Regions from separate parts of the Serratia rhizosphaerae genome, predicted to be linked through region 4. Evidence: predicted binding sites of a transcription regulator. Region 4 holds the regulator's gene; each other region holds the start of a gene.
What was found. Region 4 encodes PurR, which represses purine synthesis genes. Its sites were predicted from a motif close to CANGCAAACGTTTGCNTG; they were not measured.
Positions count from the first base shown of each region.

Region 1: the regulator PurR is predicted to act here: its motif matches at 3,540-3,557, upstream of cvpA (colicin V production protein).
Region 2: the regulator PurR is predicted to act here: its motif matches at 1,514-1,531, upstream of tusA (sulfurtransferase TusA).
Region 3: the regulator PurR is predicted to act here: its motif matches at 1,997-2,014, upstream of pyrD (quinone-dependent dihydroorotate dehydrogenase).

Region 1 is NZ_CP041764.1:3,777,703-3,782,960, forward strand. It holds gene FO014_RS17575 (DedA family protein) at 1-172, shown strand, start outside; gene accD (acetyl-CoA carboxylase, carboxyltransferase subunit beta) at 408-1,319, shown strand; gene folC (bifunctional tetrahydrofolate synthase/dihydrofolate synthase) at 1,473-2,738, shown strand; gene dedD (cell division protein DedD) at 2,739-3,425, shown strand; gene cvpA (colicin V production protein) at 3,672-4,172, shown strand; gene purF (amidophosphoribosyltransferase) at 4,200-5,258, shown strand, end outside.
Region 2 is NZ_CP041764.1:1,902,710-1,907,967, reverse strand. It holds gene FO014_RS08990 (DcrB family lipoprotein) at 1-57, opposite strand, end outside; gene FO014_RS08985 (GNAT family N-acetyltransferase) at 214-645, opposite strand; gene FO014_RS08980 (7-cyano-7-deazaguanine/7-aminomethyl-7-deazaguanine transporter) at 685-1,350, opposite strand; gene tusA (sulfurtransferase TusA) at 1,619-1,873, shown strand; gene FO014_RS08970 (DUF4056 domain-containing protein) at 1,891-2,985, opposite strand; gene FO014_RS08965 (BamA/TamA family outer membrane protein) at 3,012-4,139, opposite strand; gene FO014_RS08960 (hypothetical protein) at 4,139-5,227, opposite strand.
Region 3 is NZ_CP041764.1:380,083-385,340, forward strand. It holds gene FO014_RS01840 (YcbX family protein) at 1-54, shown strand, start outside; gene FO014_RS01845 (cell division protein ZapC) at 57-605, opposite strand; gene pyrD (quinone-dependent dihydroorotate dehydrogenase) at 841-1,851, opposite strand; gene ssuE (NADPH-dependent FMN reductase) at 2,162-2,734, shown strand; gene FO014_RS01860 (sulfonate ABC transporter substrate-binding protein) at 2,767-3,741, shown strand; gene ssuD (FMNH2-dependent alkanesulfonate monooxygenase) at 3,758-4,906, shown strand; gene ssuC (aliphatic sulfonate ABC transporter permease SsuC) at 4,917-5,258, shown strand, end outside.
Region 4 is NZ_CP041764.1:4,943,096-4,948,353, forward strand. It holds gene sodB (superoxide dismutase [Fe]) at 281-859, shown strand; gene cydH (cytochrome bd-I oxidase subunit CydH) at 927-1,016, opposite strand; gene purR (HTH-type transcriptional repressor PurR) at 1,403-2,428, shown strand; gene punR (DNA-binding transcriptional activator PunR) at 2,448-3,380, opposite strand; gene punC (purine nucleoside transporter PunC) at 3,502-4,707, shown strand; gene cfa (cyclopropane fatty acyl phospholipid synthase) at 5,050-5,258, shown strand, end outside.

The sequences.
Region 1 (5,258 bases), 1.2 Mb from region 4:
GCTGGTCTGGGTGCTGCTGTTCACCTATGCCGGTTACCTGTTTGGCAACGTGCCGGTGGTGCAGGAAAACCTGAAGTTGCTAATTGTTGCTATTATCGTTGTGTCAATTTTGCCGGGCGTCATTGAAATCTGGCGCCATAAGCGCGCGGCTGCCCGCCAGCAAAAACAGTAAAAAACATCGCTTAACCTATCGGTTCGACCAGTTTTTTATCTACAGCGTCGGGCCGATATGGTTTAATGAGCGACATTTATGGTCTGTTCCTGCGGACAACCCTGAATTCAGTGCCTTGGATGCGCGTCTGTCGCGCAGAACCCCGGGCGCTTTTTCATTGGCTGTTGCTGCGAAGGGATTGTTAAAGCATGAACTGCGAACTGGCGTCTGCCAGGTTCAAACAGAAAGGTCTTCGATGAGCTGGATTGAACGAATTCTTAACAAGAGCAATATTACCCAAACCCGTAAGGCGAGCATTCCTGAAGGCGTTTGGACCAAATGTGACAGCTGCGGTCAGGTTCTCTACCGCGCCGAGCTGGAACGTAACCTGGAAGTCTGCCCGAAGTGTGACCACCATATGCGCATGTCCGCGCGTACGCGTCTGCACACGCTGCTGGACGAAGGCAGCGAAGTGGAAATCGGCAGCGAGCTGGAACCGAAAGACGTTCTGAAATTCCGGGATTCCAAAAAATATAAAGACCGCCTGCAGGCCGCTCAGAAAGCGACCGGTGAAAAAGATGCGCTGGTGGTGATGAAGGGCACGCTGTACGGCATGCCGGTCGTTGCCGCCGCTTTCGAATTCGCCTTTATCGGCGGTTCGATGTCTTCTGTTGTCGGCGCGCGCTTTGTTCGCGCCGTTGAGCAGGCTCTGGAAGACAACTGCCCGCTGGTGTGCTTCTCCGCCAGCGGCGGCGCCCGTATGCAGGAAGCGCTGATGTCGCTGATGCAGATGGCGAAAACCAGCGCCGCGCTGGCCAAAATGCAAGAGCGTGGCCTGCCGTACATTTCCGTACTGACCGACCCGACCATGGGCGGCGTCTCCGCCAGTCTGGCGATGCTGGGCGATATCAACGTCGCCGAGCCGAAAGCGCTGATCGGCTTTGCCGGCCCGCGCGTTATCGAGCAGACGGTGCGCGAAAAGCTGCCGCCGGGCTTCCAGCGCAGCGAGTTCCTGATTGAGAAAGGGGCGATCGACATGATCGTGCGTCGTCCGGAAATGCGCCAGACGCTCGCCAGCATTCTGTCCAAGCTGACCAACCAACCGCAGCCGGCGTTTGACGAGCCTGAGCCGGTGGTAGTGACGCCGGAGAATCAGGCGGACGAATAAGGCATGCATACGCCGCGACGGCCTGTTTACGCCGTCGCGGCGCTCAACCGCCGCTGAGTGGCCATGCGGCGGTTGAAACGCAGAGCATCGCCTTTCCCGCGGTGAGGGTGGTGCCCTGATGGATTAATGAACCCAAGTTCAGTGATGGGACTCATGCAAAACCACCAAATTCCTCAAGCCACGTCGCCATTGAGCTCGTGGCTTTACTATCTGGAACGTCTGCACAGCCAGGCGATCGAACTCGGCCTGGAACGCGTGCAAAGCGTTGCAGCGCATCTTGATCTTCTAACTCCGGCCCCGACGGTGTTCACCGTTGCCGGCACCAACGGCAAAGGCACCACCTGCCGCACGCTGGAGGCCATTTTGCTGGCGGCCGGCCTGCGCGTCGGCGTTTACAGCTCGCCGCATCTGGTGCGCTATACCGAACGGGTGCGTATTCAGGGGGAAGAGCTGAGCGAAGCGGAGCACTGCCGCTCGTTTGCCGCCATTGAAGCCGGGCGCGGTGATACTTCCCTGACCTATTTTGAGTTCGGCACGCTGTCGGCTCTGCAGCTGTTCCGTCAGGCCAGGCTGGACGTGGTGATCCTGGAGGTCGGCCTTGGCGGGCGGCTGGATGCCACCAATATCGTCAACCCGGACGTTGCGGTGGTCACCAGCATTGCGCTCGACCACACCGACTGGCTGGGCGACGATCGCGACAGCATCGGTCGGGAAAAAGCCGGCATTTTCCGCGGCGGCAAGCCGGCGGTGGTCGGCGAGCCAGATATGCCGGATTCGATCCGTCAGGTGGCGGAAACGCTGGGGGCGCAGCTGTATCGCCGAGGCGATGCCTGGACGTTCAGCGAGCAGGGCGAGCGCTGGCAGTGGCGCAGTGAAGGCACCACGCTGAGCGACCTGCCGAGGCCCAACGTGCCGCTGGCCAACGCCGCCACGGCGCTGGCGGCGTTACACTATTCCGCGTTGGAAATTGACGAACGCGCCATCTTCGCCGGTCTGCAGCAGGCGACGCTGCCGGGGCGTTTCCAGACCGTGCAGCAGGCACCGCGGCTGATCCTCGACGTCGCGCATAACCCACACGCCGCCGGCTATCTGGCCGAGCGGCTGGCGCAGCTGCCGCACGATGGCGGCAAGGTGCGCGCGGTGGTCGGCATGCTGGCGGACAAAGATATTGCCGGTACGCTGGCTTGCCTGCTGCCGCAGGTGGATGAATGGTACTGCGCGCCGCTGGACGGGCCGCGCGGCGCCAGCGTAGAGCAGCTGGCGCAGCATCTGCCGCAGCCGCGCTCTTTCACCGATGTTGAAAGCGCCTGGCGACAGGCGATGCAGGATGCGGATAATCAGGATATTGTGATCGTCTGTGGATCGTTCCACACCGTCGCGCAGGTCATGGCGGCGTTAGACGAGATGCGGGGAGAGTGAGTGGCAAGTAAATTTCAGAACCGACTGGTCGGTACCGTAGTGTTAGTGGCCCTGGGGGTGATTATCCTGCCAGGTCTGCTGGACGGTAAGAAAAAACATTATGAGGACGAATTCGCCGCGATCCCACTGGTGCCGAAGCCGGGCGATGCGCGGGAAAACGACGCCATTCCGCCGGTGAGCCAGCCGCTGCCGTCGCAGCCGCCGGCGGGCACCGGGGCGTTGATGGAGCAGCAGGCGGCCAACGAGGCGGCGACGCAGCAGGCGGTGACTCAGCCGCAGCAGAACACCGCGCCGCCGCCGGCGGTGACGACGCCTTCGCCAGCGCCGCAGCCAAAACCGATTGAAACCAAACCTGCGCCGCCGCCGAAGCCGAAACCGGAAGTGAAGCCGCAGCCGAAGCCGGAGGTGAAACCGCAGCCGAAACCGACTGAGAAAGCGCCGTCCGGTCAGGCCTACGTGGTGCAGTTGGGGGCGCTGAAAAACGCCGCCAAGGTTAACGAGATCGTCGCGTCGCTGCGTCTGTCCGGCTATCGCGCCTTTACCGTGCCGTCTACGCCGGTGCAGGGGCAGATCACCCGTATTTACGTCGGTCCGGACGCCTCGAAGCAGAAGCTGCAGTCTTCGCTGTCGGCGCTCAATTCGCTCAGCGGGTTGAACGGGCAGGTGAAGCCGTACAGCGCGCGTTAACCCCGTTCTTCTGCCGCGTTTGCAAGGCGGGGCAGAAGAATCAGCTATGTAGGCGCGGCGATTGAGAATTTTTTTATCGCCGCTTTTTATTTGTAAATTGCGAGGGAAATCCCCTACGCAAACGTTTTCTTTTTCTGTTAGAATTCGCCGCGCATGGGAAATACCCCAGTGCATTCGGGCTGTGGCCGCTGTGCGACAGCCGGAAGGATGAGGGGACGTGCGGGGCATTTCATTATTGGAATGGTCATGGTCTGGATTGATTACGTCATTATTGCGGTAATTGGATTTTCGGCTCTGGTAAGCCTGATCCGAGGGTTTGTTCGCGAAGCATTGTCACTTGTGACATGGGGATGTGCGTTTTTTGTCGCCAGCCATTTTTATTCTTACCTCGCCGTTTACTTCACCCGTTTTGACGATGAACTGGTGCGAAACGGCATCGCGATTGCGATTTTATTTATCGCGACCCTGATCGTGGGGGCGATAGTGAACTACGTGATCAGTTCGCTGGTCGAAAAGACCGGGCTGTCGGGAACCGATCGGGTGCTGGGCATCTGCTTCGGCGCATTGCGCGGCGTATTGATTGTCGCCGCGATATTGTTCTTCCTCGACAGTTTTACCGGCTTCTCGCAAAGTGAAGACTGGAAGCAGTCGCAGCTGATTCCCCAGTTCAGCTACATCATCAGGTGGTTCTTTGACTACCTGCAGAGCACGTCGAGTTTCTTACCGTCCCACTTACCGGGGCGGTAGCGGCTTAGGCTTAGAGGAAAAGACAACATGTGCGGTATTGTCGGTATCGCCGGTTTTATGCCGGTAAACCAGTCGATTTATGATGCGTTGACGGTGCTGCAGCACCGTGGCCAGGATGCCGCCGGCATCGTCACCATCGATGCCCATAACGGCTTCCGTTTGCGTAAGGCGAACGGTCTGGTGAAGGATGTTTTTGAAGCACGGCATATGCAGCGCCTGCAGGGCAATATGGGGATCGGCCATGTGCGTTACCCTACGGCCGGCAGCTCCAGCGCCTCAGAGGCCCAGCCTTTTTACGTGAACTCACCGTTCGGCATTACGCTGGCTCACAACGGTAACCTGACCAACGCGCATGAACTGCGGCAGCAGCTGTTTGAAAGCGGCCGTCGTCATATCAACACCACCTCCGATTCCGAAATTCTGCTTAACGTGCTGGCGGCCGAGCTGGATCGTTTCCCGCACTATCCGTTGGAATCCGACAATATCTTTACCGCCGTGGCGGCGGTGCATCAGCAACTGCGCGGCGCTTACGCCTGCGTGGCGATGATCATCGGCCACGGTCTGGTGGCGTTCCGCGACCCTAACGGCATCCGTCCGCTGGTGATCGGCAAACGCGCGCTGGAGGATGGCCGCAACGAGTATATGGTGGCCTCCGAAAGCGTGGCGCTGGATACGCTGGGCTTTGAGTTCCTGCGCGACGTGGCGCCGGGTGAAGCGGTGTACGTGACGGAAAAGGGCCAGCTGTTTACCCGTCAGTGTGCGGAAAACCCGAAAAACAACCCGTGCCTGTTTGAATATGTCTACTTCGCCCGTCCTGACTCCTTTATGGACAAGATCTCGGTATACAGTGCGCGCGTGCGCATGGGCCAGAAGCTGGGCGAGAAGATCGCGCGCGAGTGGGAAGATCTGGACATTGACGTGGTGATCCCGATCCCGGAAACCTCCTGCGATATTGCGCTGGAAATTGCGCGTATTCTGGATAAACCGTACCGCCAGGGTTTTGTGAAAAACCGCTACGTCGGCCGCACCTTTATCATGCCGGGCCAACAGGCGCGCCGTCAGTCGGTACGCCGCAAGCTGAACGCC
Region 2 (5,258 bases), 2.1 Mb from region 4:
GGCTGCCAGGCCAAGTACCAGCAGGCTGATACCCATTAATTTTGCTACTTTACGCATTGGGCTTTCTTCCTTTTCTTCACGGGTTATACCCTGAATCATGCGAATGCAGGGCAGCGTATAACGCTAAGGTTCCTGTTACCTGAAGTATGACGGATAGCGTGTCTCTTTGCTCGATCGCAACCTATTGTGTAGCGAAATGCAAGGTGGATTTTGTCACACCCTTTTTTCCAGTAATAGCCGATAATCAGCCACTTCGCCCTTCTTTTCCAGCGCAATAATCTGATAGTGACGGCTGACCAGCAACATCAGCATACCGCGAAACTGATTGCGCGTTTTCACCGTCAGCCGGCTGAAGCCCTGCGTACGCGCCCAGCGTTCCTGTTCTTCCAGCAGTTGTCCGGCGACGCCGCGGCGGCGGAAGGCGGGCAGCACGCCGCCCAGCCAGCTGTAGAAGGTATCGTCATCGGTTTGATAGCCCAGCTTGAAACCGACCGGCTGGCCGTCCAGTTCGGCAATCAGCGCGTGATGCACGGCGTTGCCGATACGCAGCTGCAGATCCTGCAGGCGGTGTGCTGCGGCGAATTCGGGGATATGCTGATAGAGCTGCCGGATTTGTGCCAGCGTGGCAGGGCGGGTGGTTAACATCTGGGCGGCCTCCGTCGTTGCGCAGGCCGCCATCATAACCTAACTCGTCTGCAGCGCGCCGTTCTGATGACGGCCGGCAAGGTATTTCAACAGCATGTTCAGCAGCACGCCGTACATCGGCAGGAAGAACAGCAGGCAGATCATCACCTTGAAGCTGTAATCCACCAGGGCGATTTCCACCCAGTTGGCGGCCATAAACGGATCGCTGCTCCGGTAGAAGGCGATAAAGAAGAACGACAGCGTATCGCTGATATTGCCGAGGAACATCGCAGCGGCGGGTGCGACCCACCAGGCGCTGCGCTGGCGCAGGCGGTTAAATACGTGCACGTCGAGGATCTGGCCGAGCACGTAGGCCATAAAGCTGGCGACGGCGATGCGTGCGACAAACAGATTGAACTGACCCAGCGCCGCCAGCCCCTGCCATTCACCCTGAAACGTCACGGTGGAAATCACGTAGGAGATAAACAGCGCCGGCACCATCACCGCCAGAATGATCTTTCTCGCCAGCGGCGCGCCGAAAATGCGCACGGTCAGATCGGTGGCCAGAAAAATAAACGGAAAGGTAAAAGCGCCCCAGGTGGTGTGGAAGCCGAAAATGGTAATCGGCAGCTGCACCAGATAGTTGCTGGAGGTAATGATGAGGATGTGGAACAGCGACAGCCAAAGCAACGCGCCGGTGCGCTGTTGCGGAGTAAAAGCGTACATAAATGACCTTTTTGAATCAATGGGGTGAGGGAACCCATACCGACGATGTTCACCCTGCAGTGTGCGGGGCGATCAATAAATTGTACGGCCGCTTTTTTTGTCAGCCGCGCGGCGCATGATACGCGTTTGCGCAACCAATGCAATCAACGGTGCGGTTAAAATACACGCAAACGTTAACGCATGTTGCACAGAAAAACCACCGGCGTAAACTATGCCGTTATGAGATCCGGCGAGCGTTCGCCGATCGTAGTTGATCGAGATAAATAACATGAGTGACATCTTTTCCCAGGCAGACCAAACGCTCGATGCGCTTGGCCTGCGCTGTCCAGAACCGGTGATGATGGTGCGTAAAACCGTACGCCATATGGACAATGGCCAAACGCTGCTGATCATTGCCGACGATCCGGCCACCACCCGCGATATCCCCGGCTTCTGCCGTTTTATGGAGCATACGCTGGTGGCGCAGGAGACTGAGCAGACCCCTTACCGCTATTTGCTGCGTAAGGGCACCGCTGCTGCCTGAGGCCGGCGCGCCGTCCGTCAACGCTTTTCCAGTATCTGCCGGGCGTCTTCGGCCCGGGCGTGCAGCGCCAGGGCGCTGAAGTCTTTCGCCGTATAGTAGGGCGACGGCGGCAGCAGATGACGCGGGGAACTGCCCGGCCAGAGCTGTAACTCTCCGATATCATCCAACGGAATGCCGTAGCGCTGCTGCGGCAGCATCAGACGCTGCGGCGCGGTGCGTTCGAACGGCACCGGCGTCGGCAGACGGTTGTCGCCGGTGTCATAGTTGCGTTTCAACACCAAAAACTTTTCCGGCACCCGCCGGTGGCTGTCCCACCAGTCGCCGTCGATAGCGGCCAGTTGCCGCCGGGTCTGCGTGGCGGATACCGCGCCAAGCTGATTAAGCGCCGCAGGCAGCAGGCTTTCCATCGCCCGGTTATAGCTGCCGACCGAAACCGCGCCGCCCTGTAAAATTACATCGATCGCCAGCCGCGCGCCCAGCAGGTTGGAGTAGAGATCTTCCGGCGAAAAGGCGGAGATCTCCTCGGAAAAACCGGGTACGGACTGGTAACCGTACCACTGGGCGATTTCATGCCAGGCGGCCAGCTGGTATGCCAGTTTCCCTGCCAGATAGGCCGCCAGCGTATAGCGCTGCGCCGCGTCTGCCGGCGGCGTAAAGGCGTTGAGCTGAATCCGCCGCTGCGCCAGCTCCTCCCCCAGGGAGAGCTGCCAGCGTTGGCCGAGCCGTGGCAGGATCTGGCTGAAGAGGTACAGGGTGTTGTCGGCGGTGTCGCGTACGTGGGCGATATCAATAAACCCGCCGCGGCGGGTGTACAGCAGACCGTCCCGCTCGCTGCTCAGCCCCAGCACATTGCTGACGGCGCCGAAGGCGCTGTCGTTATAGCGGTGGTGGCCAAGCTGATTGGCGTCCACCACGTTGCCTAATTGGTAAAAGGGCACCGGAATGCCCAGCGCCTGTACCTTGAGATCGAAGCCAAAGGCGCAGCACGGGCGCAGCCCGTCCGGCGCGGACAGCGGGGGCGCCACCGGCCAGGCGATGCGCGTGGCGCGGGTCGGCTGTGCTGTGATAGTGGTTTCCGTCGCCGCGACGGCCTGTGCCGTATTCAGAAACATGATGAATATCAGCGCACTATAACGCATTAAAAAGCTTCTCCCACTTGAAAATAGAACCCGCTGCTCTGACGTCCGACGCCGAAGTCGAGGCGTACGTTCATCCGCGGTTTAAACTCAAAACGGTAGCCGGCGCCGACGGTCGGCAGCCAGTTGCCGCTCCCCAGATCGCCGGCGCTGCGGCTCATGGTGCCGGTGCCGGCCCACAGCACATAGCCATGCCGCCAGTTGAGCTTGCGGCGGTATTCGATCTGTCCGCTGAAGGCGTTGCGATCGCGGTAGCGCCCCTGATAGTAACCACGCATACGGTTATCGTTGCCCAACTCCGACAGGCGATCCCATGGCACTTCGCCGCTGGCAAAACGGCCGTAGAGATCGAGCGCCAGTACGCTTTTGGCGCTCAGACTATGGTACAGATTGTACTGCGATTCCAGCGTTTCGAACCGGCTGTCGCTGCCTAGCTCAGGGGCGAAATGGGTGTAGGTCAGGTTGAAGTACTGTCCGCGACTGGCGTTGGCGACAAAGTCCCGCGTATCGTAACTGAAATGCGCGCTGACGCCGGAACTGATCGAAGACGGCCCGGCCGCTTCCGACAGAAACAGGCTGTGGTCGCCGTTGTCCGGATCGTCGGCGTGGGTCGAGGAGAAATCCCAGCCGAGTCCCAGGTAGGTAGCATCGGCAATGCGGTACATCACGACAGGCGCGACCTGCAGCGACTGCTGGGTATATTTTTCCTTGTTGCTATCATGCCGGCCGGCCTGATAGCCGGTGCCCCAGTAATAGGTGGGCATATTTTTCATGCTGCCGGTGGTGAAAAAGCGCCATTGGTCGTTGGCGAAGAAGCTGTAGTTTTCAAAACCCATGCCGAATGCGCCGGTCGAACTGAAAAAGCCTTTGAGCGCCAGCGTAGAGTTTTGACTGACGCTGTCGCTGCTGTCCGGGCGATACATGCCGACCACGGCAGTGCCAATGCCCAGGCCCAGTTCCGGGGTATAGAACGGCCCCGGCAGTACGCCCCAGTCGATGGTCTTACGGTGGTCAAAATGGTTGTCTGCGCCCAGCGGGCGCAGCAGGTCGTCAATCTGCTGCCGGCTGGGCAGCACGGCGCAGGCCGCCGTTTGCACCGTCAACAGCAGAAGGGGAAGCCAGCGTAACATCAGAAGCGATATTCAGCGGAAACCATCGCACTGTTGCGCTCGCTAAAGCCGATTTCCGTCATCACGTTGAAGTTCCGGGTGATCTCATATTGCGCGCCGACCAGCACGTTCCACGGTGACTGCAGGTGTTGCTTGACCCGGAAGCGCCCTTCACCGCGCTGGTTGGCGATAGCGATCAGCGGCTGCAGAGCGGCCGGCATATTCAGATCTCCCAGGCTGCCTTTAAACTCTTGCTGTACGTCCTGATACATGCTGCCGACCCACAGGTTCAGATGGCTGGTGCCGCTGATGCCCGGCATCTGGAAACGATAGCCGACGCGCGGCGTCACGGTGAGCGCCGAAATTTGCCCGTCGAGAATGTTGAAGTCGGTGCGGGTGTAGTTGGTGTCCAGTGTGGTGAACCAGTTTTCATAGCCGCCGGCCAGCGTAAAGCCGGCACCGTAGGTGGTGCCCTTAAAATCCAGATTAAAATCCAGATCTTTCAGCTGACCGCTTTTGTTCATTTGGTGCACGGCTGAGGCGATGATCCTTTCCATCAGACCGGTGTATTGGCTTGGGTCGGCATCGACGGAAACGATCGAATGGGAGCTGCCACGGGTATGGCCGACGATGCCGTAGACGTTCAGGAACGGTAACACCCAGGCGTCGAGACGCATCGTTTCGGTTTTACTTTTCTCGCGGCTGTTTTCGGCTTTGATATTAAACAGATCGCCCGGCATCTGGAAGGTGTCCCAACCCAACCCGGAGAAGGCGATACTGCTGACCTCAATATTCTGCCGCATATTCATATGGTTAATGCCGATACCGAAGGTTTCCGGCAGATCGTAGCCGCGCGCGCGCGCTTCATCGCCCCAGAAAGGCAGCATGTGGTGTTGTGACTGTGACAGTGGCGCGGCGGCGGGTTCGGCCAGCGCCGGCGTGACGTCCTGCTGGCTGGCCGCCGGCAATGCGCCTTGGGAAAAAGCGGGGCGCTGGGCGTTGTCAATCAGCCGCTCGGTGTCTTCAGTAGTGGGTTGTTGCGCAAATGTTACCGCTGAAAACAGCGCTACGGGAACGAAAATAACGTTTTTATAGTTAAAGGGTTTCATCATTCAGGCTCTTTGCATGGGAATACGCGAA
Region 3 (5,258 bases), 540 kb from region 4:
GGCACAATTCTGTCTTGCAGCTGTATACCCAAAAGCGATCTGACGTTAAGTTAGGCTCAGACCGCTCGGTCGTACGCCGGCGCGGCATCGGCATCGTGCGAATAGGGTTTCAGGCGGTCGTGCATCACCTTGATGGCGTCGCCGAATACCATGGTGCGCCCCGCTACCGTCAGCTGCCCTTGCGCCAGTAAACACAGACTGGCGTTATCACCGGCTTCCACGACCAACAACCGCGCATCCTGCCCGCTGTCCATCACTTTTACCGCGGCCAGCTCGCCGTTTTTCGGCTGCAGCGGAAAATGCTGTTGGGCAAAGTGCCAGCTCTTCGGCATCAGCGGCTTGAGGAAACGGTAGGCCACCAGCGCATTCAGCACCAGTTCCGCGCGCTGCTCATGGCTGAGTTTGGTGCGCTTGCACTGCTCTTCATAGGTAAAGTACAGCGCGGCATCCTCAACGCAAAACGCGCATTCGTTAAATGCGTCCGGCGTCAGCATCTTGGCCGGAAAGCGCGAACGAAAGATCATCCCGTTGGCTAAATCAAGCATCAGCCGGTCGTGTTCGGCGTCAAAATACCAACGCCAATTATCGTCAGGTTTTATCTTCATCGTTTGTCCTTTATCGCCACTCGCCAACGAATATGCCCGGCATAAAAAGAAGCCGCGCTCGCTGTGCGCCGCTTCTCAAATCGGGCATATAATTTACCCCAAAGGGTGATTCTACCACCTAAAATCTTGCCTAAACATCGGATAATTCCGCGAACGATATTTAGGCTAATGAACAAAATATAGACGAGCCGGGGGAATAAATAAACCCCCGACAAGGTCTGAAAGGAAAAAAATATCAGATATGGTTAACGATATCTTTAATCAAACGCGGACCATGGTAGATAAAGCCGGAATAAATTTGCACCAGCGTCGCCCCCGCCGCTATTTTTTCGCGCGCGGCGGTCAGGGAATCAATTCCGCCGACGCCGATAATCGGCAGCTTGCCCTGCAGTTCCTGCGACAGACGACGAATCACCTCGGTACTGAGCGACTGGACGGGACGGCCGCTCAGCCCGCCCATCTGTTCGCAGTAATTTAATCCCTGCACCAGTTTACGATCCAGCGTGGTATTGGTGGCGATGACCCCATCAATATTATGGCGAACCAAACTGTCAGCAATTTGGATCAATTCTTCCGCAGAAAGATCCGGCGCGATCTTTACCGCAACCGGCACATATTTGTGATGGCGCTCATGTAACTCCGCCTGTTTATTTTTAACCGCCGCCAAAAGATCGTCCAGCGCTTCCCCATACTGTAGGGATCTTAATCCCGGGGTATTCGGCGAGGAGATGTTGATCGCAATATAACCGGCATACGGATAAACTTTATCCATGCAGATCAGATAATCGTCTTTACCCTCTTCTACCGGCGTATCTTTATTCTTGCCGATATTAATCCCCAGGATGCCGCCAAAATGGGATTTTTTGACGTTCTCAACCAGGTTGTCCACGCCGTGATTATTAAAACCCATGCGGTTGATAATGCCTTCCGCTTCAACAATACGGAACAGACGCGGCTTGTCGTTGCCCGGCTGCGGGCGCGGCGTCACGGTGCCGATTTCAATAAAACCGAAGCCCATCGCGCCCAGCGCGTCGATGCATTCGCCGTTTTTATCCAGACCGGCGGCCAGCCCTAGCGGATTCTTAAAAGACAGCCCCATACAGGTTACCGGTTTGGTCGGCACCGACTGGCGCACCAGAAATTCGAAAGGGGTGCCGGTCACACGGCGCAGTTGCTGGAAGGTCAATTCATGCGCGCGCTCTGGATCGAGCTGGAACAACGCTTTCCTGATGAGGGGGTAGTACATGTACTCTCCTGATTTCCCGGTTATCCCCAAGATGCGGAAGTGGCCGCCGCATCCCGAACGCTATTGGGTTAGTTACAAACCGGGGGCATATTATCCGGGATCCCCGACGTAATTGGAATTGATTCCGCGCAAAAAAGGCGTTTTTTACGCAACCGTTTTCCCGCCGCTCCCGCCGCACATCGCCAATGCGTATTTCCGCATAACCAAAGCCAAAAATGAGATTTAAAAAACCGGCCGCTTTGCTGTTAGCTTTAAAACACTTACTCATATTTTACTCATTAAACCTAACTTTTAGTTATAAGGATTGGTTATGCGCGTTATAACCCTGGCCGGCAGCCCGCGCCTCCCCTCCCGTTCTGCGGGGTTACTGAATATTGGCCAACAGTGGCTGCAGCGCCGCGGCGTTGAAGTGACGCCCTACACCCTGCATGACTTCGACGCGGAAGACTTGCTGCGCGCCAACTTCAACAGCCCGACGATTAAAACTTTTGCCGCCCGCCTGGCGCAGGCCGACGGGCTGCTGATCGCCACCCCGGTGTATAAGGCATCGTTTTCCGGTGCGTTGAAAACCCTGCTGGACCTGCTGCCCGAACGCGCGCTGGAACATAAAGTGGTGCTGCCGCTGGCCACCGGCGGCTCTATCGGCCACATGCTGGCGGTGGATTATGCCTTAAAGCCGGTGTTATCGGCGTTAAAAGCCCAGGAGGTATTGCACGGCGTGTTCGCCGATGACGGCCAACTGACGTCACAGGGCGAGCGGTTAACGCCCAGCGATGCGGTGGCGCTGCGGCTGGAAGAGGCGCTGGACAACTTCTATCTGGCATTGAGCCGTCGCCAGCCTGCGCCTTCTCCCGCGCCAGAGCTGCTGCCGGCGCAATCCTGACCCTGGCGATTAACACCACCATAAGGAAAATAATGATGACGCGATTTTCTTCCTGGCGCCGCTGGCTGCATACCACGTCGCTGACGGCCATTCTGGCGCTGGGCGTTGGTGCCCACAACGCCACGGCCGATCCCGGCCCCCAGCAGCTGCGCATCGGTTACCAAAAAGGTTCCGTCAGTCTGGTGCTGGCAAAAAGCCACCGTCTGCTGGAGCAGCGTTTCCCGGATACCAAAATCAGCTGGACCGAATTCCCCGCCGGGCCGCAAATGCTGGAGGCGTTGAACGTCGGCAGTATTGATGTCGGCAGCACCGGCGATATTCCGCCGATCTTTGCGCAGGCCGCCGGCGCCGATCTGCTGTACGTCGGCGTCGAGCCGCCCAAGCCTAAGGCGGAAGTGATTCTGGTGCCGGAAAACAGCCCGATCCACGACGTCGCCGAGCTGAAAGGGCATAAAGTCGCCTTTCAGAAAGGCTCCAGTTCGCACAACCTGCTGCTGCGCGCCCTGCAGCAGGCCGGCCTGAAATTTACGGATATTCAGCCGGTATACCTGACCCCGGCAGACGCCCGCGCCGCCTTCCAGCAGGGCAACGTCGACGCCTGGGCGATTTGGGATCCCTACTACTCTGCGGCGCTGCTGCAGGGCGGCGTGCGGGTGCTCACCGACGGCAGCAAGCTCAATCAGACCGGCTCGTTTTATCTGGCCGCCCGGCCGTATACCGAGGCCAACGGCCCGTTTATTCAGCAGGTGCTGAAGGTGCTGACGCAGGCTGACGCGCTGTCCCGCAGCGATCGCGAACAGAGCATCGCCCTGCTGGCCAAGACCATAGGCCTACCGCAGCCGGTGATCTCCGCCTATCTGGATCATCGGCCGGTGACCACCATTACGCCGCTCAATGCCGACACCATCAAAGCCCAGCAGCAAACCGCCGATCTGTTCTACGCCAACCGTCTGGTGCCGGTAAAGCTGGATATTTCACAACGCGTCTGGCACCCCAGCGCCCAATAATTGAGGAGAGCTTCTTATGAGTCTGAATATCTTTTGGTTCTTGCCCACTCACGGCGACGGCCACTATCTGGGATCGAGCGAAGGGGCGCGCAGCGTCGATCATGGCTATCTGCAGCAGATCGCTCAGGCGGCCGACCGCTTGGGATTCGGCGGCGTCCTGATCCCGACCGGACGTTCCTGCGAGGACTCCTGGCTGGTGGCGGCGTCGCTGATCCCCGTCACGCAACGGCTGAAATTCCTGGTAGCGCTGCGTCCCGGCATTATCTCCCCGACGCTGGCGGCGCGGCAGGCGGCAACGCTGGACCGCCTCTCCAACGGCCGCGCGTTGTTTAATCTGGTCACCGGCGGCGACCCGGACGAACTGGCGGCCGAAGGGCTGCACCTTAACCATGAGGAACGCTATGAAGCCTCGGCGGAATTTACCCACATCTGGCGCCGGGTGCTGGAAGGTGAAACCGTCGATTTCAACGGCAAACATATTCAGGTAAAAGGCGCCAAACTGCTGTTCCCGCCGGTTCAGCAGCCGCGACCGCCGCTCTATTTCGGTGGATCGTCAGCTGCCGCGCAGGATCTGGCCGCCGATCAGGTGGAACTGTATCTGACCTGGGGTGAGCCGCCGGAGCAGGTGAAACAAAAGCTGGACGAGGTGCGCGCCAAAGCCGCAGCCAAAGGACGCAAAGTGCGTTTCGGCATCCGCCTGCACGTGATCGTGCGTGAAACCAACGAAGAGGCCTGGCGCGCCGCCGATCGTCTGATCGCCAATCTTGACGATAAAACCATCGCCGATGCGCAGCAGGCGTTCGCCCGCTTCGATTCGGTCGGTCAGCAGCGCATGGCGGCGCTGCACGGCGGCAAGAAGGATAACCTGGAGATCAGCCCGAACCTGTGGGCGGGCGTTGGCCTGGTGCGCGGCGGCGCCGGCACCGCGCTGGTGGGCGACGGCCCGACGGTGGCGCAGCGCATCCAGGAGTATGCCGATTTAGGCATCGACACCTTTATTCTTTCCGGCTATCCGCATCTGGAAGAGGCCTATCGCGTAGGCGAACTGCTTTTCCCGCATCTGGACGTCGCACAAAACGCCGCGCCGACGCCACTGCGTCCGGTCGCGCCTCAGGGGGAAGTCATCGCCAATATCTATGCGCCGCAACGGGCATCGCAAAGCTAAGGAGCCACCTATGAGCCATCGCACGCAGCGCCTGCTGCACCGTTTAGCGCCCTGGATCCTGCCGATCGCCCTGCTGGTTTTCTGGCAGATTGCCGTCGAGGCCGGCTGGCTTTCCAGCCGTATTTTGCCGGCACCCAGCGCCGTGGCGACGGCGTTCTGGACGCTGACGCAAAATGGCGAACTCTGGCAACATCTCACCATCAGCAGCTGGCGCGCACTGATCGGTTTTGGCATCGGCGGCAGCCTTGGCTTGCTGCTGGGCATGATCAGCGGCCTGTCCCGCTGGGGTGAACGTCTGTTGGACAGCTCGGTGCAAATGCTGCGCAACATTCCGCATCTGGCGTTGATCCCG
Region 4 (5,258 bases):
CCCGCATGGCTGAGCCCGCCTCAGCCATGCCCCCCCGTTCCCGCCATTGCCGACGCTTTAAGCAGTTGAACGCTTCGCACGTTTTAAACCTTCCCTTCCCTTTGAAAGTGGTTAGAATTAATAACCTTAAAAAAAACATAACAACTCGATGCCCGAATATGCCCTAAATATGCTGTATGACGGGTATAAATAGCGCGGCTTCGTCTGGGGAACCACCCGAACGATCGCATCCCACAGGCGGCCATGGGCATTTTAGCGCTGTATCAATAAGGAGAAAGCAATGTCGTTTGAATTACCTGCATTACCGTACGCAAAAGACGCTCTCGAACCGCACATTTCCGCTGAAACGCTGGAATACCACTACGGCAAGCACCACAATACCTACGTGGTGAACCTGAACAACCTGGTGAAAGGCAGCGAGTTCGAAGGTAAAACCCTGGAAGAGATCGTGAAAACCTCGACCGGCGGCGTATTCAACAACGCGGCGCAGGTGTGGAACCACACCTTCTACTGGCACTGCCTGTCGCCTCAGGGCGGCGGCGAGCCAACCGGCGCGGTGGCGGATGCCATCAATCAGGCTTTCGGCTCTTTCGCCGCGTTTAAAGAAGCGTTCACCAAATCCGCTGTCGGCAACTTCGGCGCAGGCTGGACCTGGCTGGTGAAAAAAGCAGACGGTTCACTGGCGATCGTCAACACCTCCAACGCGGCTACCCCGCTGACCGGTGAAGACAAACCGCTGCTGACCGTGGACGTGTGGGAACACGCTTACTACATTGATTACCGCAATGCGCGTCCTAACTACCTGGAAAACTTCTGGGCGTTGGTAAACTGGGCGTTCGTGGCGGAAAATCTGGCATAAGCGCCGGTTAACCCGCAAACAGAAAAGGCGCAGTAATTACTGCGCCTTTTTATATTTCGCAGAACAATCAGTTCAGCGCAGCGGTAAAGCTAAAGGCGATAATCATCACCAACGCACATACGGTGGTGAACAATGACAATTTCAACTCGGTTTCCATCAGAAACTCCCTTATCTGTTTCGCGACGCCAGCATAAAGCCCCCAGCGTTAATGGGTCAAATGATTTTCCCACAGTTCACGGCCATTCCCCATTGATTTTGCGCAACGCCCGATCGTGTTGCGGCAAAAAAGAGGCCAATATAAAAATATTGCCCGCATTCCTGGCGGATAATACCGATTTCCTCTTCCACTTTTGCGCAATATACGCCAAAATTCGCAGTTCACTGCTGCGTACCGGCCAATAAGCCCCTCCAAACCAAGCAAGCGGCTTACGACTTCCAAACTAAAAACTACGTTTTCGAGATTTTGGAGAAGGATCTGCGCAGGCAAACGATTAACAACATGCTTACATACTGCAAACATGTGAGTTCAGGAGTCATCTTTACATGGCAACGATTAAAGATGTGGCCAAACGCGCGGGCGTTTCCACCACCACCGTTTCGCACGTCATCAATAAGACCCGTTTCGTCGCCGAAGAGACTAAAGCGGCGGTCTGGGCCGCCATTAAAGAGCTGCACTATTCACCCAGCGCGGTTGCGCGCAGCCTGAAGGTCAACCACACCAAATCCATCGGCCTGCTGGCGACCTCCAGCGAAGCCCCCTATTTTGCCGAAGTGATTGAGGCCGTGGAAAACAGCTGCTACAGCAAAGGCTACACCCTGATTCTGTGCAACTCGCACAACAATCTGGACAAGCAGCGCGCCTATCTGGCAATGCTGGCGCAAAAGCGCGTCGATGGCCTGCTGGTAATGTGTTCCGAATACCCCGATCAGCTGCTCGGCATGCTGGAAGACCACCGTAATATTCCGATGGTGGTGATGGACTGGGGCGTGGCGCGCAGCGACTTTACCGACACCATTATCGATAACGCCTTCGAAGGCGGCTATCTGGCGGGCCGCTATCTGATCGAGCGCGGCCACCGTGAGATCGGCGCCATTCCAGGCCAGCTGTCGCGCAACACCGGCGGCGGCCGCCATCAGGGTTTCCTGAAGGCCCTGCAGGAGGCCAATGTCGAGTTGCGCAACGAGTGGATCGTCCAGGGCGACTTCGAGCCGGAGTCCGGCTATAAGGCAATGCACCAGATCCTGTCGCAAAAGCACCGCCCGACGGCGGTGTTCTGCGGCGGCGATATTATGGCGATGGGCGCCATTTGCGCCGCGGACGAGCTGGGCCTGCGCGTACCGCAGGATATTTCGGTGATCGGCTATGATAACGTGCGCAACGCGCGCTACTTCACCCCGGCCCTGACCACGGTGCACCAGCCGAAAGAGCGCCTGGGCGAAATGGCCTTCACCATGCTGCTGGACCGCATTATCAGCAAGCGCGAGGAGTCGCAGGTGATCGAAGTCCATCCTAAACTGATCGAACGGCGCTCCGTGGCCGACGGTCCCTTTATCGATTACCGCCGCTAATTGCGACCGGCCGGTGCGCCTACTCCTCTGCCGGCCCCGCTTCCTCTTCTTCGCTCAGCCACTCATGATTCAGCGTCTCGCTGTCCCCCAGATAATCCAGCAGCCAGGCGATGGCCGGCGACTGATTAGGTTGCTGCCAGGTCAAACAGCAGGCGCTGGGCGGAAACGGTTCGTGCAGCTGCAGCACCGCCAGCTCGCCGCGCGCCACCAGCGGCAACACCCTGTGCGCCGGCGCCATGCCGACGCATAAACCGCCACGCAGGCAATCCACCGCCGACACCCAGTCCGGCACCACCAGGCGGCGCTGGTTGTCCAGCGACCAGGTCACTCGCTTGGGCAGATTGCGCGACGTATCCTCCAGCAACAGCGCCGGATAGGGACGCAGCTGTTCATCACTGAGCGCGCCGTTCAGCCCGGCCAGCGGATGATCGGCGCTGACCACGCACAGCCAGTTCATAAAGCCCATATCGCGAAAGGCGAACCCGCCGCCGGCGGGCACTGCGCGCGTGGCGCCGATGGCCATTTCGGCGCGGCCATCCACCAGCGCATCCCATACGCCGTTGAACACTTCCGGCTGCAGCAGCAGTTCAACGTCCGGGAAATGACGATAGAAATCCAGTACCAGCTGTCGGCAGCGCTGCGGCTTAACAATCAGATCGACGGCGATCTTCACCTGCCCGCGCCAGCCGTTGGCGACCTGCTGGCACTGACGGCGCGTGTCGAGCATTTTTTTGATGACAGCGCGTGACTCCTGGACAAACAGCGCCCCCGCCGGCGTCAGCATGACGTCGCGATGGCGCCGCTCAAACAGCGGCACCGCCAGCCACTGCTCCAACTGGCGCACGGTATAGCTGACCGCGGAAGGAACGCGGTGCAGCTCCTGCGCCGCCGCGCTGAAACTGCCGGTACGCGCCACGGCGTCGACCACATCCAGTGAATATTCAGACCACATACGTTTGCCTGCAAAAATTTTCAAACCAGTATGCAAATATTACCGTTTCACAACCAGAGATCCAGCCGGATACACTGCGCGGCGTGAAAACCTGCATCACAAATAACGACTGAGAACCACTATGCGAAACTTTGGATTTATGTTTTATCTGGCCGGCCTGAGTATGCTCGGCTTTCTGGCCACGGATATGTACCTGCCGGCCTTCGGCATGATGCAGAAAGATCTGCAGATTTCTCCCGGCGCCATTAGCGCCAGCCTGAGCATCTTCCTGGCTGGCTTTGCCTTTGCGCAACTGCTGTGGGGGCCCTTGTCCGACAAACTGGGACGCAAACCGGTGCTGCTGATTGGCCTGGCGCTGTTTGGGCTGGGTTGCCTCGGCATGATGTGGGCGGACAACGCGCTGCAACTGTGGACGCTGCGCTTTATACAGGCGGTCGGCGTCTGCGCCGCCGCCGTGACCTGGCAGGCCATCGTGATCGACCGCTACCCGGGCAGCCGCGCCAACCAGGTGTTTGCCACCATTATGCCGTTGGTCGCTCTCTCACCGGCGCTGGCGCCGCTGGTCGGCGCCTGGCTGCTGAACCACCTGAACTGGCGCGCGATCTTCGCCGTGCTGCTGGCCATTACGCTGCTGCTGCTGTTGCCGACGCTGCTGCTGCGCGACAAGCCGCGTCCGCGAACCGATGAAGGCGCGGTGCCAGGCATCGGTTTCCTGCAGTTGCTGAAGTCGCCGCTGTACAGCGGCAACGTGCTGGTGTACGCCGCCTGCTCAGCCGGTTTCTTCGCCTGGCTGACCGGCTCGCCGTTTATTCTGGGCAATATGGGCTACAGCCCGAACGATATCGGCCTGAGCTATGTGCCGCAGACGCTGGCGTTTCTGCTCGGGGGGTTCGGCTGCCGCGCCGCATTAAGCCGCACGAACGGCAATACGCTGCTGCCGTGGCTACTCCTCATATACGCCGTCAGCATGGTGGCGCTGTATCTGGTCGCCACGCTGACCACGCCGACGCTGACCACACTGCTGATCCCATTCTGCCTGATGGCGCTGGTTAACGGCGCCACCTACCCGATCGTGGTGGCGAATGCGCTGACGCCGTTCCCGGAAAGCACCGGTAAAGCGGCGGCGCTGCAGAACACCCTGCAGCTGGGCCTGTGTTTTGTCGCCAGTATGCTGGTCTCCACCTATATCACCCAGCCGCTGCTGGCGACGGTGACGGTGATGGTCGCCACGGTGGCGCTGGCCGCCGCCGGCTATCTGCTGCAGCGCGGCAACGGTGTACGACGGCAAGACGCCGAACGACGCCAGCATGCTAACTCTGCGTCATAATTACCAGTAATAATATTCACTTAAATGACATGTCTGCCGAGCACGATTTACGGTTGAGTAAGCGTCTCGGCAGGCCTATACTCAAAAAAGCGCTAAAAATAACATAGCAACATCTCGTATTAACCCGTGGCGTTTCGTGGTCGCCAATGGCGTCACTTTTTTATTTTATTGATGAGTTTACCCTGCCAGTCGGTACGGGCTTCTCTTTGAATTTTCCTCTGTTCATGTCGGATATCGGACGCCGCGGGTGCAATCTTCCGCAGGTATACGTATGTGCCTACCAAAATTGGCTAAGCTTTTTCTGGTAGCCATAAGTCAGAAGAAAGGTGATGGAGAAACTAAATGAGTTCATCGTGTTTAGAAGATCTGAGCATCCAGGACAACCAATGGTATCGTATCGCCCATGAAATGCTCAGCATGGCCGATATAGAAATAAACGGCACCCGACCTTTCGATATTCAGGTAAAGAACCCCGAATTTTTTAAACGCGTGCTGCAGGAAGGCTCTCTTGGGCTAGGTGAAAGTTATATGGACGGCTGGTGGGAGTGCGA